Sinorhizobium fredii NGR234: one gene and its partner. The protein of the gene in region 1 binds, or shares a complex with, the protein of each later gene. Links are inferred from orthologs where the notes say so. Each region holds a gene or a part of one and is shown on either strand. Other genes may lie near its edges.

What was found.
Region 2: the proteins of dnaG (region 1) and NGR_RS15705 are in contact, whole or in part, in a crystal structure (PDB 2R6A), measured with the Geobacillus stearothermophilus proteins. The link is inferred for Sinorhizobium fredii NGR234 from one-to-one orthologs. Residues at the interface, in WP_049624496.1 of Geobacillus stearothermophilus: Lys456, Leu457, Leu458, Pro459, Ala460, Asn463, Ala464, Leu467, Leu535, Leu536, Ile537, Ala538, Gln544, Glu545, Asp548, Tyr549, His552; in WP_033016901.1 of Geobacillus stearothermophilus: Ser13, Glu15, Ala16, Gln18, Glu91, Leu92, Asp94, Ala95, Val96, Pro97, Thr98, Ala99, Ala100, Asn101, Tyr104, Tyr105, Ile108.

Annotation. Positions count from the first base shown.
Region 1 is NC_012587.1:2,357,224-2,364,240, reverse strand. The notes cover bases 4,081-7,017. They hold dnaG (DNA primase), read left to right. Parts: upstream 4,081-4,521; coding sequence 4,522-6,513; downstream 6,514-7,017. Other genes in these bases: recQ (DNA helicase RecQ), read left to right, coding at 6,749-7,017; NGR_RS22535 (GatB/YqeY domain-containing protein), read left to right, coding at 4,081-4,379. Also shown: NGR_RS22550 (pyridoxal phosphate-dependent aminotransferase), read left to right, coding at 1-826; NGR_RS22545 (ISAs1 family transposase), read left to right, coding at 1,084-2,196; carA (glutamine-hydrolyzing carbamoyl-phosphate synthase small subunit), read right to left, coding at 2,400-3,605; more of NGR_RS22535, read left to right, coding at 3,930-4,080. UniProt on the Escherichia coli protein: RNA polymerase that catalyzes the synthesis of short RNA molecules used as primers for DNA polymerase during DNA replication.
Region 2 is NC_012587.1:937,855-944,932, forward strand. What follows is about bases 2,367-5,364. They hold NGR_RS15705 (replicative DNA helicase), read right to left. Parts: upstream 4,617-5,364; coding sequence 3,117-4,616; downstream 2,367-3,116. Other genes in these bases: NGR_RS15695 (AzlC family ABC transporter permease), read left to right, coding at 2,367-2,609; NGR_RS15700 (AzlD family protein), read left to right, coding at 2,606-2,911; rplI (50S ribosomal protein L9), read right to left, coding at 4,943-5,364. In the rest of the region: alr (alanine racemase), read right to left, coding at 1-836; NGR_RS15690 (AraC family transcriptional regulator), read left to right, coding at 979-1,836; more of NGR_RS15695, read left to right, coding at 1,956-2,366; more of rplI, read right to left, coding at 5,365-5,518; NGR_RS15715 (DUF2232 domain-containing protein), read right to left, coding at 5,554-6,507; rpsR (30S ribosomal protein S18), read right to left, coding at 6,694-6,942; rpsF (30S ribosomal protein S6), read right to left, coding at 6,967-7,078. UniProt on the Escherichia coli protein: The main replicative DNA helicase, it participates in initiation and elongation during chromosome replication. Travels ahead of the DNA replisome, separating dsDNA into templates for DNA synthesis.

The DNA.
Region 1 (7,017 bases):
CTCCTATCCGGAAATGGTGGCGCTTTGCGGCGGCACGCCGGTCTTCGTCTCGACGAAGCAGGAGAACAACTTCAAGCTCAAGGCCGAGGATCTCGACAAGGCGATCACCCCGAAGACCAAGTGGTTCGTCTTCAACTCGCCCTCGAACCCGTCGGGCGCGGCCTATTCGCATGACGAACTCAAGGCGCTGACGGACGTCCTGATGAAACACCCGCATGTCTGGGTGCTGACCGACGACATGTACGAGCACCTGACCTATGGCGACTTCAAGTTCGCAACGCCGGTCGAGGTCGAGCCCGGCCTCTATGACCGTACCCTGACGATGAACGGCGTTTCCAAGGCCTATGCGATGACCGGCTGGCGCATCGGCTATGCCGCCGGCCCCTTGGCTCTCATCAAGGCGATGGACATGATCCAGGGCCAGCAGACCTCGGGTGCCACCTCGATCGCGCAGTGGGCCGCCGTCGAGGCGCTGAACGGCGCGCAGGATTTCATCGCGCGCAACAAGGAGATCTTCCAGGGCCGGCGCGATCTCGTCGTCTCGATGCTGAACCAGGCCAAGGGCATCGCCTGCCCGACGCCGGAAGGCGCCTTCTACGTCTACCCCTCCTGCGCCGGGCTGATCGGCAAGACCGCGCCATCGGGCAAGGTCATCGAGACCGACGAGGATTTCGTCTCCGAACTTCTGGAAGCGGAAGGCGTTGCTGTGGTGCACGGTTCGGCCTTCGGTCTCGGCCCGAACTTCCGCATCTCCTACGCGACCTCCGAGGAACTCCTCGAAGAGGCTTGCCGCCGCATCCAGCGTTTCTGCGGCGCCTGCAAGTAAGCGCAGCGATTATCACTGATGAAGAGCCGGCCCTTTGCGGCGGGCTCTTTCATGTTCAGATTTCGAGTCAGGGCGAGATGCTAACGGGTTGAGCCTACGACATTCTCTTCGGATATGACGGGGCTGGCGGCAATACCCCCTCTGGCCTGCCGGCCATCTCCCCCACAAGGGCAGGGGAATCGCATATCAGTATTAGGTATTGCCAGGAAGCTTTGAATGGATTCTTGGAAGGCTTTCTCTTTTACGAGGGCGCCTTGATGCCGTTTGCTCTGTCGATTTTACGGGAAATACATGATCCGCGCGACATCAATGCGCGGCATGATCTGGCCGAGCTGCTGTTTCTGGCGCTGGCGGCGACGCTCTGCGGGGCGAAGAACTGCGTGGAGATCGCAGAATTCGTCGAGGGCCGGGAAGCGGAACTGAAGGAGATCGTCACGCTCCGGCACGGCTGCCCGAGCCACGACACCTTCAGCCGCATCTTCCGGCTCATCGACCCGGACGAACTGGCGCGGGCGCTCGGCGCCTTTCTGGCGGCGCTGCGCCAGGGGCTGGGCCTCGGCCCGCGCCCGCGCGGTGTGGTGGCGGTCGACGGCAAGGCGTTGCGGCGCGGCTATGAAAAGGGACGCGCCTTCATGCCGCCGGTGATGGTGAGCGTCTGGGATGCCGAGACGCGGCTGTCGGTGGCGACCAAACGGGCGGAAGGTTCCGACGAGGTCGCCGCAACGCTGGCGCTGCTGAAGAGCATCGACCTGAAGGGCTGCATCGTCACGGCGGACGCGCTGCATTGCCGCCCCGACACGGCCAAGGCGCTGATCGGGCGCAAGGCGCATTATGCCCTGGCGCTCAAGGCCAATCGCGGCCGGCTCTTTGCCTGCGCCGAAGCCGGCTTCGTGGCGGCCGACGCGGCCGGTGACCTCGCCTTCCACGAGACCCGCGAGACCGGCCACGGCCGCCTCGAAACCCGCCGCGCCAGCGTCCTGCCACTCAAGGCGTTCAAGCAAGCGCCCGCCTTTCCCGGTCTGAAGGCGATCGGCCGCATCCAGGCCACGCGGCAGGGCGCCGACGGCAGGGCGGTGACCTCCGTGCGCTATATCGCCCTCTCCAAAGTACTTGCGCCTCACAAGCTCGCCGAGGTCGTGCGCGCCCACTGGACGATCGAGAACCAATTGCACTGGAGCCTCGACGTCGTCTTCCACGAAGACGACGCCCGCAGCCGCAAGGACAATGCCCCGCAAAATCTTGCCGTCATCCGCAGGCTGGCGCGCGACATCTTGGCGGCCCACCCACTCGACAAGCCCATCGCAAGCAAAATGCGCCGCGTAAACTGGAACAGAGATTTCTTCCATGAGTTCTTTACTCATATGCGATAGCCCTGCCCACAAGGGGGGAGAATCGACGGGGCGCCCTCTGTGGCTTCAATTGAGGGTCCGCTTGTAGGCGTCAGGGTTCCGCTTGTAGGCGCGTTTCGGTCCGAGCGATCGGCAGCCGCGCGTATTCTCCCCCCTTGTGGGGGAGATGGCCGGCAGGCCAGAGGGGGTTGTCTCCTCTGGCAGCCAGACGGGCGCGATTGCTCTCAGCGTTCGGCGAGCGCCGGTTCGCCCTTCTTCTCGCGGATCAGGTTGAGGAAGCGACGGAACAGATAATGGCTGTCCTGCGGGCCCGGCGAGGCTTCCGGATGGTGCTGGACCGAGAAGACCGGCTTGCCGTTGACGCGCAGGCCGCAATTGGTGCCGTCGAAAAGCGAGATGTGAGTCTCTTCAACACCTTCCGGCAGCGACTTCGAATCGACCGCGAAGCCGTGGTTCATCGAGACGATCTCGACCTTGCCGGTCGTGTGGTCCTTCACCGGGTGGTTGGCGCCGTGGTGGCCCTGATGCATCTTCTCGGTCTTGGCGCCAAGCGCCAGCGCCAGCATCTGGTGGCCGAGGCAGATGCCGAAGACCGGGATGTCGCTCTTCAGCAGGTTTTTGATCACCGGTACCGCATATTCGCCGGTGGCGGCCGGGTCGCCCGGGCCGTTCGAGAGAAAGATGCCGTCCGGCTTGAGCGCCAGGACTTCGTCAGCGCTCGTCGCGGCCGGAACGACCGTGACCCGGCAATCGAGGCCGGCGAAGAGGCGCAGAATGTTGCGCTTGACGCCATAGTCGAGCGCCACGACGTGATAGGCCGCTTCGGTCTCGCCAAGTGTGGCGTGGCCCTCATTCCATGCCCAAGGCTTCTCGTTCCAGCGGTAGGACTGACCGGAGGTCGCGACCTTGGCCAGGTCGAGCCCAACCAGACCGCTCCAGGCCTTCGCTTCCGCCTTCAGCGTTTGGATGTCGAAGACGCCGGACGGGTCGTGGGCAATCACCGCGTTCGGCATGCCGTTCTCGCGGATCCAGGCGGTCAGCGCCCGCGTGTCGATGCCGCAGAGCCCGATGACGCCGCGCGCCTTCAGCCAGGCGTCAAGGTGCTTGGCAGCCCGGTAGTTGGAGGGATCGGTGATATCGGCCTTGAAGATCACCCCGACGGCGCCGTGGCGGGCGGCAGGCGTCAGATCCTCGATATCCTCGTCATTGGCACCGATGTTGCCGATATGCGGGAAGGTGAAGGTGACGATCTGGCCGAGATAGGAGGGATCGGTGAGGATTTCCTGATAGCCGGTCAGCGCCGTGTTGAAGCAGACCTCGGCCTGAACCTTGCCGGTCGCGCCGATGCCCTTGCCTTCGATCACCGTGCCGTCGGCCAGAACGAGCAAAGCGGTGGGTTTCTGGGTTGTCCATGCGGGTGTCGCGGTCATCGTTCCTATCCCGTTGCGGCGGAAGGCGCGGCTTCAAGCCGGTCGGTTCAGCCCCATTTCAAATTGCATGCGGCATGGCGCGCGGAAGCCCCGCGAGAAAGAGGTTCATGCCGATGTTCGTGCAGGTGCCGGAAAATAGACAAAGGCGTTAACCGGGTCAACCGGCCGCGGTGAATTGTCCGGAAATAAAGTTCGTTATAATTCAAACAGTTGCGTATTAGGTTTGATTGTACCTGCCGCACTGGTTTAAGACGGCGACGACAATAAGGCAAGGAACGGCTCCGCCCGCAGGCAGCGCGGGCCGGCTTCGGCATGGAGAAAGAGATGCGCGAGCAATTCGCAAATGCCCTGAAGGAAGCGCTGAAGGCCAAGGATAGCCGACGCACTTCGACCGTTCGGCTGATCCAGGCGGCCATCAAGGACCGCGACATCGCCAACCGCGGCCAAAGCAAGGGGCCGGCCGGCGACGACGAGATCATGCAGATCCTCGCCAAGATGATCAAGCAACGCGAAGAATCGGCACGTATCTACGATCAGGGCGGCCGCCCGGAACTCGCCGAGCAGGAGCGGCAGGAAATCTCCATCATCAACGAGTTCCTGCCCGAGCAGTTCTCCGAGGAAAAGGTGAGGGAACTCTGCGTCGCGATCATCCAGGAAACGGGCGCCCAGGGGCTGCGCGACATGGGCAAGGTCATGAATGCGCTGAAGGAGCGCTATCCCGGCCAAATGGATTTCGCAAAAGCTTCCGGCATCATCAAGGAACTGTTGAAGTAGTCCACTGCGCCGCGCCTGATCCGCGGCGGCGCCTCAGTTCCCATCCTCTTCGATGGCCGCCTGTGAAAAGCGGGCAAGATCGATGGGGAACGGTGGCTTCCTCCAGCCATGCCGCTTATATGGAAGCTGGCCAGAGGTATTCATGCGCTTTTCACCGTCCTTCCTTGACGAGATCCGCGACCGCGTCCCGATTTCGGACGTGATCGGCAAGCGTGTCACCTGGGACCGGCGCAAGACCAATGTGTCGCGCGGCGACTACTGGGCCTGTTGCCCTTTTCACGGCGAGAAGTCGCCGAGCTTTCATTGCGAGGACCGCAAGAGCCGCTATCATTGCTTCGGCTGCGGCGTTTCCGGTGACCATTTCCGTTTCCTGACCGACCTCGAGGGTCTGAGCTTCCCCGAAGCGGTGCAGCAGATCGCCGATATGGCGGGCGTTCCGATGCCGCAGCCCGATCCGCAGGCGGAGCGGCGGGAGAGGGAGCGAACGAGTCTTCTCGACGTCATGGAACTGGCGACGCAGTTCTTTCAGGACCAGCTCCAGGCCGCGACGGGGGCGAAGGCACGCGCCTATCTGCGTGAACGCGGACTGACCGGCCGCACGATCGAGACTTTCCGGCTGGGCTTTGCGCCGGACAGCCGCAATGCGCTGAAGGAGTTCCTCGCCGGCAAGAGCGTCGGCAAGGAGCAGATCGAGGCCTGTGGGCTCGTCGTGCATGGGCCGGACGTTCCGGTCTCCTACGACCGCTTTCGCGACCGCATCATGTTTCCGATCCTCTCGGCGCGCGAGAAGGTGATCGCCTTCGGCGGGCGGGCGATGTCGGCCGATGCGCCGGCCAAATACCTGAACTCCAACGAGACCGAGCTCTTCCACAAGGGCAACGTGCTCTTCAATTTCGCCAGGGCAAGGCGGGCCTCGCAGGGTGCGGACGGAACAGGAACGATCATCGCCGTCGAAGGCTACATGGACGTGATCGCGCTGCACCAGGCGGGTCTCGAGAATGCCGTGGCACCGCTTGGCACGGCGCTCACCGAGAATCAGCTCGATCTCCTCTGGAAGATGACGGCGCAGCCGGTGCTCTGCTTCGACGGCGACGGTGCCGGCATCCGGGCGGCCAACCGCGCCGTCGATCTGGCGCTGCCGCATCTGAAGCCCGGCCGTTCGGTCCGTTTCGCCATGCTGCCAGACGGCAAGGACCCGGACGATCTCGTCCGCCATGAAGGGCGCGAGCCGTTCGACAAGGTGCTCGCCAATGCCCGCTCGCTGGCCGACATGGTCTGGATGCGCGAGGTACAGGGCGGCGGGTTCGACACGCCGGAAAAACGCGCCGAGCTCGAAGCGCGGCTGCGGCAGGTGACCTCGGTCGTTGGCGACGAGAGCGTGCGCCGCCATTACGGCCAGGACATGCGCGACCGGCTGAATGCCTTTTTGCAGGGCAGTGCGCCGTTCAGGAGTGAACGGCGGCCGTTCGAGCGGGGCGGGCGAGATCGCGGCGGACGGCAAGGCGGCGGCTTTCGCCAGGCCGGCGCCGACCGAAACGCCGGCCCGACCACGATTTCCGACCGGTTGGCGCGCTCCTCTCTTGTCAGTGGCCAGCAGGCTGTGCCCTTGCTGCGCGAAAGCGTACTCGCGCTGACGATCGTCAACCACCCGCAACTGCTTTTCGACGAATATGACGAGATCTCGACGATCGAATTCGATCATCGCGATCTGCAGCGCTGCTGGGCGGCGGTTTTGAACGCGGCAGCGACGAACGGACCTCGGCTGACACGGGAAGGGCTCGTCGAACAACTGGAAACGGAGGGCTTCGGCGTCCTGATCGGCGCGCTCGACCAGCAGATCCGCTATGCGCGGCTATGGACCGCGACGACGGCGGCCGCGCCCGAAGATGCGCGCGAGGGTTACCTGCAGGCGCTGGCGCTGCACAAGCGCACCAAGGCGCTCAACTGGCAGCGTCGCGAGCTCGAAAGGGAGCTCGCGTATGCAACCGAGGAAGGCGATATCGAGGCCGTGCCGCAACTGTTGCGCACGCTTCAGGAGGTTCAGTTGGAAGTGACGCGGCTGGAGAACCAGGAAGCGATCATCGAAGGCTTCGGGGTGCTTTCGGGGCGGGTCAAGGGGCCGGCGGCGCGGTGATGCCCTCTCGCGAATTGCCCCTCATCCGCCTGCCGGCTCGCGGGCGCTCGCACTGCCCCATTTTCCGCCTCCGGAGTGGGAGGCGACCGTCAATGGAGCGCACACGCGGTTGCCCCCTCGCCCCGCTTGCGGGGAGAGGGCTAGGGTGAGGGGCAAAGCTACAGATGAGGCGCAAGTCAACTCTTGTCCGTTTTCATCCAACTTTTCTCATACTGCACCCGACGAAAGCCATTCCATGCCTGAAACGCCCAACACCACCGCACGCCTGTTCGAGCCGCAAGGCATCGTCAATCCCCTCGACATTCTCAAACGTATCTACGGCTATTCCGCCTTCCGCGGCCAGCAGCAGGCCGTAATCGAACAGGTGGTGGCGGGCGGTGATGCGGTCGTGCTTTTCCCGACCGGGGCCGGCAAGTCGCTCTGCTTCCAGATACCGGCGCTATGCCGCAAGGGCGTCGGCATCGTCGTCTCGCCGCTGATTGCCCTGATGCGCGATCAGGTGGA
Region 2 (7,078 bases), 1.4 Mb from region 1 along the record:
TAGCCGATCGCCACCGTCGCGATGCGGCTGTCGCGGGCAAATCGGGCCGAGGCGCCGTAGCTCGCCGTTCCACCCGACGGAACGGTGCGCAATTGCAGAATGCGGGCTTCGGCGGTGACGACCGGCTTCATCGGATTGAGGGCGTCGTTGACCGCTTCGCCGCCATAGACGGCGATGCCGGGACGGGTGAGGTCGAAATGGTAGTCTTCGCCGAGAAAGACGCCGCCCGAATTCGCAAGGCTCGCGGGCACGCCTTCGAAGGCGGCTGTCACCTCCCGAAAGCGCTGGAGCTGGTAGAGATTCATCGGATGCCTGGGATCGTCGCCGCAGGCGAGATGGCTCATGACAAGCACCGGCGAAAAGCTCGCCGGGCGCGCTGGATCGTGGGCGAGGGCGATGGCTTCCTCTACCGAGAGGCCGAGCCGGTTCATGCCGGTATCGACATGGAGAACGCAAGGATGGTCGCCCCGCTCGGAAAGCGCCGCCATGAAAACGGCAAGCTGCTCCTCCGAGTTGATGATCGGCACCAGGTCGTTGGCGAAGAAAAACTCCTCGTTGCCGGGCCACATGCCGGCGAGAATATAGATGCGGGCATCCGGGAGGAGCGGACGAAGCTCGGCGCCTTCCTCGGCATCGGCGACGAAGAAATCCCGTGCACCAGCGGCGTAAAGCGTGGGTGCCGCCTGCGCAACGCCGATCCCATAGGCATTGGCCTTGAGCACGGCAGCGGCACGCGCCTTGCCAGAGCGCTCGTTCATCGTCCTCCAATTGTCGGCGATAGCGGTCAAATCGATGGTGAGCCGGTTCGAGGCAGCGAGGAATTCGGGACTGTGCATGGGCGGACTCTTGCGTGAGCGATATCCGAGCAATACATCCAAGCGCCGGATGCCGCAAACGGCTTCGGGCGATGTCGGGCTTGCCGGCATGGTGAGCACTTTTATGCAAGACGCAGAATCCCGCCGCCGCTAGAATTGGCCGATGCATACGATTTCGCAGGAAGAGGCCATCGAGGCCATGCCGCTCAAGGGAGCCGAGCAGACCCGTTTCTGGCGGGATGCGCGCTTCAACGGCATGGAATGCCTGAGTGCGACATTCATCACCCATGAGTTTGCGCCGCATGCGCACGACACCTTCAGCATCGGCGCCATCGAGGCGGGCTCGCAGATCAGCACCATCAAGGGCGAGCGTTCGCAGACAGGCCCCGGTGATCTCTACCTGATCAACCCTGACGAAACCCACGACGGGCATCCGGGCAGTGACGGCTATCGCTACCGGATGATCTATCCGTCGGTGGAGCTGTTCGTTGAAGTTCTCGAGGATGTCACCGGCCGTCCGTTCCGCGGCACGCCCAGCTTTTCGCGGCAGTGGCTGACGGACATCGAACTCGCCGCCGCCTTTCGTCGCGCGCATCAGCTGCTGGAAGGAAGAACTGGAGCGCTCGAGGCCGACGAAGGCATGTTCGGCTTCCTGGCGACGCTGTTCGAGCGGCATGGCAGCGCCATCATCGTTCCGGTCCGCACGCGCGAGAGTTCCGCCGTGCATCGCGCCCGCGACTATCTGCTCGAAAACTATTCGAGCGACATCGGTCTCGACGAGCTTGCCAAGGTGGCCGGCCTCAGCCGCGCCCATTTGATTCGGGCGTTCCGCAAGGAGTTTCACATCACGCCGCATGCCTTCCTGACCGACAAACGGGTGCGTGAGGCAAGGACGCTGCTGCGCCAGGGTTGGCCGCCCGCCGATACCGCCTATCATTGCGGCTTTGCGGACCAGGCGCATTTCACCCGCCACTTCAAGGCGCGCACCGGCGTGACGCCGGGTGCTTTTCGGGCCGGTTGATCACTTTCATTCAAGACCGGCCGCCGCTCGCCTTCTAGAACTCTCCGCAAATCAATGCGGAGATCGTAGACGTGAGAAGGCTAGCAATACCCCAGGAGTTTTTCGGCGGCGTAAGGGCCATGGCGCCCCTGACCGTGGCGGTGATGCCGATCGGCCTGGTCTTCGGTGCCGTTGCCGCAGGCAAGGGCCTGAGCAGCCTCGAAGCGACGCTGATGAGCGTGCTTGTCTTTGCCGGCGGGTCGCAGTTCGTCGCCATGGACATCTGGACACATCCGGCCTCCTGGGGCGCGCTCGCCTTTTCGGCCCTGCTCGTCAACATCCGCCACGTCTTGATGAGCGCTTCGATCGGCAACAAGATGCCGGCGTTTTCCGGCCCGGCGAAATATGCCGCGATGCTGCTGCTCGCCGACGAAATCTGGGCGATGGCCGAAGTCCGCGCCGGTCAGACCCGGCTCACCCCCGCCTGGTATGCGGGTCTTGCCGTGCCGTTTTATTGCGTCTGGGTTCTGGCGAGCCTTGCCGGTTCCGCCGCCGGCGCCTTCCTCGGCGACCCGAAGGCGACCGGTCTGGATTTCGCGTTTCCAGCGGTTTTCACCGTCCTGGTCATGGGCTTCTGGAAGGGACGCGACACCGGCGCCGTACTGGCCGCCAGCGCCACGGCGGCGGTCCTTGCCCATCAGTTCCTGCCGGGCGTCTGGTACATCGCGGCGGGCGCCGCGGCCGGCGTTGCCGCAACGCTTTTCACAAGCCGCCGTCAAGAGGCCTGCGCATGACGCTCGATCCCCATACCTTCCTCGCCATTGTCGCGATGGCCGCAGCCACGGTGCTGACGCGCATTGCCGGGCTTGTTCTCATCCGCTTCGTGACGATCGGCCCGCAGCAGAAGCGCGCCTTGGAGGCGATCCCTCCCGCAGTACTGATGGCGGTCATCGCCCCGACGGCGCTCGTCACCGGCCCAGCCGAGACCCTCGCGACCGTTGCAACGGCGCTCGCCGCGACGCGACTGCCGTTGCTTGCGGCCGTGGCGATCGGGGTGTTTGTCGTCGCTGTCGCGAGAGCGCTGATCGGCGCGTGAGGGGGCGTGGAGTCACCTTGGAACTCCGCCCGGCCTGCCGGCCACCTTCTCCCCGCAAGCGGGGCGAAGGAGACTCGTGGCGCCCTCGCAGAACCTCGCTCCGCTGCCCGATGGGGAGGGAAGGCGGCGCCTCTCGTCCCTTCGCCCCGCCCGCGGGGAGAAGGTGGCGGCAGCCGGATGAGGGGCAGAAAATACTCCCGCGCCCTTAGTGCTCGTACTGCGTGAACGACGGATCGGCGAGGTCGGAGAAGCGGGTGAATTCCGACTGGAAGGCGAGTTTCACGGTGCCGGTCGGTCCGTGACGCTGCTTGGCGATGATCACGTCGGCCGTGCCCTTCACCCGCTCCATCTGCATCTTCCACTCTTCGTATTTCGGATCGAGCTCATCGCGCGGTTCCATGTTCTTCACATAGTATTCCTCGCGGAACACGAAGAGCACCACGTCGGCATCCTGCTCGATGGAACCCGATTCGCGCAGGTCCGAAAGCTGCGGCCGCTTGTCTTCGCGGCTTTCGACGGCGCGCGACAGCTGCGACAGCGCGATGATCGGAACGTTGAGTTCCTTACCGAGAGCCTTGAGGCCTGTGGTAATCTCGGTGATTTCCTGCACGCGGTTTTCGCCTGACTTCTTCGAGCCGCTCATGAGCTGGACGTAGTCGACGACCAGGACGTCGAGGCCGCGCTGGCGCTTCAGGCGGCGGGCGCGCGCCGCAAGCTGGGCGATCGAGATGCCGCCGGTCTGGTCGATATAGAGCGGCACCTTCTGCATCATCTGCGAGCAGGCGACGAGCTTTTCGAAATCCGCTTCGGAGATATCGCCGCGGCGGATCTTCGAGGACGACACTTCGGTCTGCTCCGAGATGATACGGGTGGCGAGCTGTTCGGACGACATTTCCAGCGAGTAGAAGCCGACGACGCCGCCGTTCTTCGCCTTGAAGGAGCCGTCGGGCTGCACTTCCGGCTCATATGCGGCGGCGATGTTGTAGGCGATGTTGGTGGCAAGCGAGGTCTTGCCCATGCCCGGGCGGCCGGCGAGGACGATCAGGTCCGATCGCTGCAGGCCGCCCATCTTGCCGTCGAGCGAATGAATGCCGGTGGAGATGCCGGAGAGGTGCCCGTCGCGTTCGAAGGCCTGTCCGGCCATGTCAATGGCAAGCGCCACGGCGTCATTGAAGGATTGAAAGCCACCGTCGTAGCGGCCGGTCTCGGCAAGCTCGAAAAGGCGCCGTTCGGCGTCCTCGATCTGGCTCTGCGGCGGCATGTCGAGCGGCGCGTCAAAGGCGATGTTGACCATGTCCTCGCCGATGGTAATCAGCGATCGGCGGAGCGCCAGGTCGTAGATCGCCCGGCCGTAGTCTTCCGCGTTGATGATCGAAACGGCTTCCGCGGCAAGACGCGCGAGGTACTGCGCAACCGTCAGGTCGCCGACCTTGTCGTCGGCCTTGAGAAAGGTCTTGACCGTCACCGGGTTGGCGGTCTTGCCCATGCGGATGATTTCGCCGGCAACTTCGAAGATCTTGCGATGCAGCGGCTCGAAGAGATGCACCGGCTTGAGGAAGTCGGAGACGCGGTAGAAGGCGTCGTTGTTGACCAGGATGGCGCCGAGCAGCGCCTGTTCGGCTTCCAGGTTGTTCGGCGCTTCGCGGTAGTGCTGGTCCGCCTGGTCCTTGGGCAAGGGAGCGAGCTTTCGCGCTGCGTCGTTCATGGTAGGTCCGTGTCCGCCTCTAATTTCCGTGAGCCAATCGGTTTGCTGCCTGCCCTCGGCCACGTCTAGTGTAGCTGTGCAACAGTGCCGTGGCTTGCGACGCCGCCATCGAATTTTGCCGGTTGTTCACACTGATTCACAGGGGCGCGGGTGGACCCGAAACATGCCACGCCGGGCATTGCACTTAAGGCTGAGGTCGGCCACAAATCTATCTGATTCGCTTTCGCGCGTCGTCCGCCGATCGCCTTCGCGCACCTTTGGTGACGGCAAAAGAAAAGCCCGGATCGAGGGATCCGGGCTTCTTGTTTCAGCTCTGTCGCTGAACCTTATTCTTCTTCACCGGCGAATTCGGCTTCCGGGTTGAAGAAGTCTTCCGGCTTCAGGGCGTCTTCGTCGACGCCGTAGATGGCCTCGGCGGAGGTCAGGCTTTCGCCCTTGGCCTGGCGCTCGGCTTCTTCGGCCGAACGGGCAACGTTGACTTCGACGGCCACGTCGACTTCCGCGTGCAGGTGCAGCGTCACCTTGTGAACACCGATCGCCTTGATCGGCTGGTTGAGGTTGACCTGGTTGCGGTTGATGTTGAAGCCCTCGGCAGCCAGTACGTCGACGATGTCGCGAGCGGCAACCGAGCCGTAGAGCTGGCCGGTTTCGCCGGCCGAGCGGACGATGATGAAGGACTTGCCGTCAAGCTTGTCGGCGACCTGCTGGGCTTCCGACTTGCGCTCGAGGTTGCGGGCTTCGAGCGTTGCGCGTTCGGATTCGAAACGGGCCTTGTTGGCGGCGTTGGCGCGCAGCGCCTTGCCGAGCGGCAGCAGGTAGTTACGGGCAAAGCCGTCGCGGACCTTTACGGTTTCGCCCATCTGGCCGAGCTTGGCGATGCGTTCGAGGAGAATGACTTCCATGTCGATGTTCCTTTCAAGTTGGCATTGTTCGTTGGTTAGCTTTTTCCCGCCGGTGTGACAGCGATGGTGCGTCGCGTGTCGGTCAGTCCGGACAGGAGGAAGAACACCGCCGGGATCGTGAAGACGAGCACCGACAGATAGGCGATCCACAGCACGGGAAGCCGCCAGGACTTGCCGCGTGTGCGGAAATGGAAGGAGGCGAAGCCCGAGAGCAGGAACCCCGCCCCGAATGTCCCGCAGACGAGGGCGCCGATCGCCGCCGGCGCACCGCCCAGAAACGTCAGGACAAGGCCGGCAAGGAAGACGAAGATGGCGTTGCGATGCATCCTGAGGGACGAGGGGATGTCCTCGCGCGGCCGGACGGATCGTCCCGACATCAGTACGATCCGCGTCGCGATGTAATAGGCGGCAAACAGCATGACGACCCAGATCGCGCCCTGCACAAGCGGTAGCGCCAGCGTGAACATCGACTTGAGCTGGGCAATGGCGGCGGCGTCGGGATTGTAGAGCGGCTCCTGGGCCTTCAACGCCTCGACGACCATGTCGACCATCAGGTCGGAGACGCTCGAATCATAGCCGACGATGGTCGCGACGATGATCATGCCGAGGGTGACGAGCCCGGCGAGGTGGCCGAGGATGTCGGAGAGCGGATACCAGGCAAGCGCGCCCTCGGGGCCGCCGAGTTCCTGGGCCGGGCGCGCGAGATTGGCGAGATGGCTGAGCCAGCCGGCCGGGATGAGCGTGACGACCAGGATGAGCAAGGCGAAATAGGGCGAAATCACGCTTGCCGCTGTAACGCCCGCCGCGATGATCGCGGTGATCGCCGCGGCGTTTCCCCAGCCGAGCCCGGCAATCAGGATCGGCAATGCGGAAGCGGCGTAGAGAACGATTGCAAGGGACGACTGCGTGTTCGCGCCCATCGACAGAAGGGCGGCGGTAATGCCGGCAAGTGCGCCGGTGATCAGCGATGTCCTGTTCCAATTCTGCACGTTTCGCTGTCCTGCTTCAAACGCAGTTAGGGGCGTTCTTGGCCCCAACATGGGATTTTGGCACTTGCCGCGCCGGTTCCGATCCGCGCCCACCGCGGAAGGGAGGCGTCAAGCCGCTCACCCGAAGGAAGCGGCTTGACGCGGAGTCGGTTACCGTTGAGTCAGGCGACCAACGGAGAGCGAGCCTTACGATACGACGTAGGGCAGCAGGCCGAGGAAGCGTGCACGCTTGATCGCCTGGGCGAGCTCGCGCTGCTTCTTCTGGGAAACGGCCGTGATGCGGGACGGAACGATCTTGCCGCGCTCGGAAATGTAGCGCTGCAGGAGACGAACGTCCTTGTAGTCGATCCGCGGCGCGTTTGCGCCCGAGAAGGGGCAGGTCTTGCGGCGGCGGTGGAACGGGCGGCGTACCGGAGCGGAAGAAACTTCAGCCATTGTCATTATCTCCTAGGCTTCGGGTTACGCGCGGTCTTCGCGCGGGCGGCGCGGACGGTCATCACGATCGCCACGGTCCGGGCGCGGACCACGGTCACCGAAACCACCACGGTCCGGACGGTCGCCGTCGCGGCGC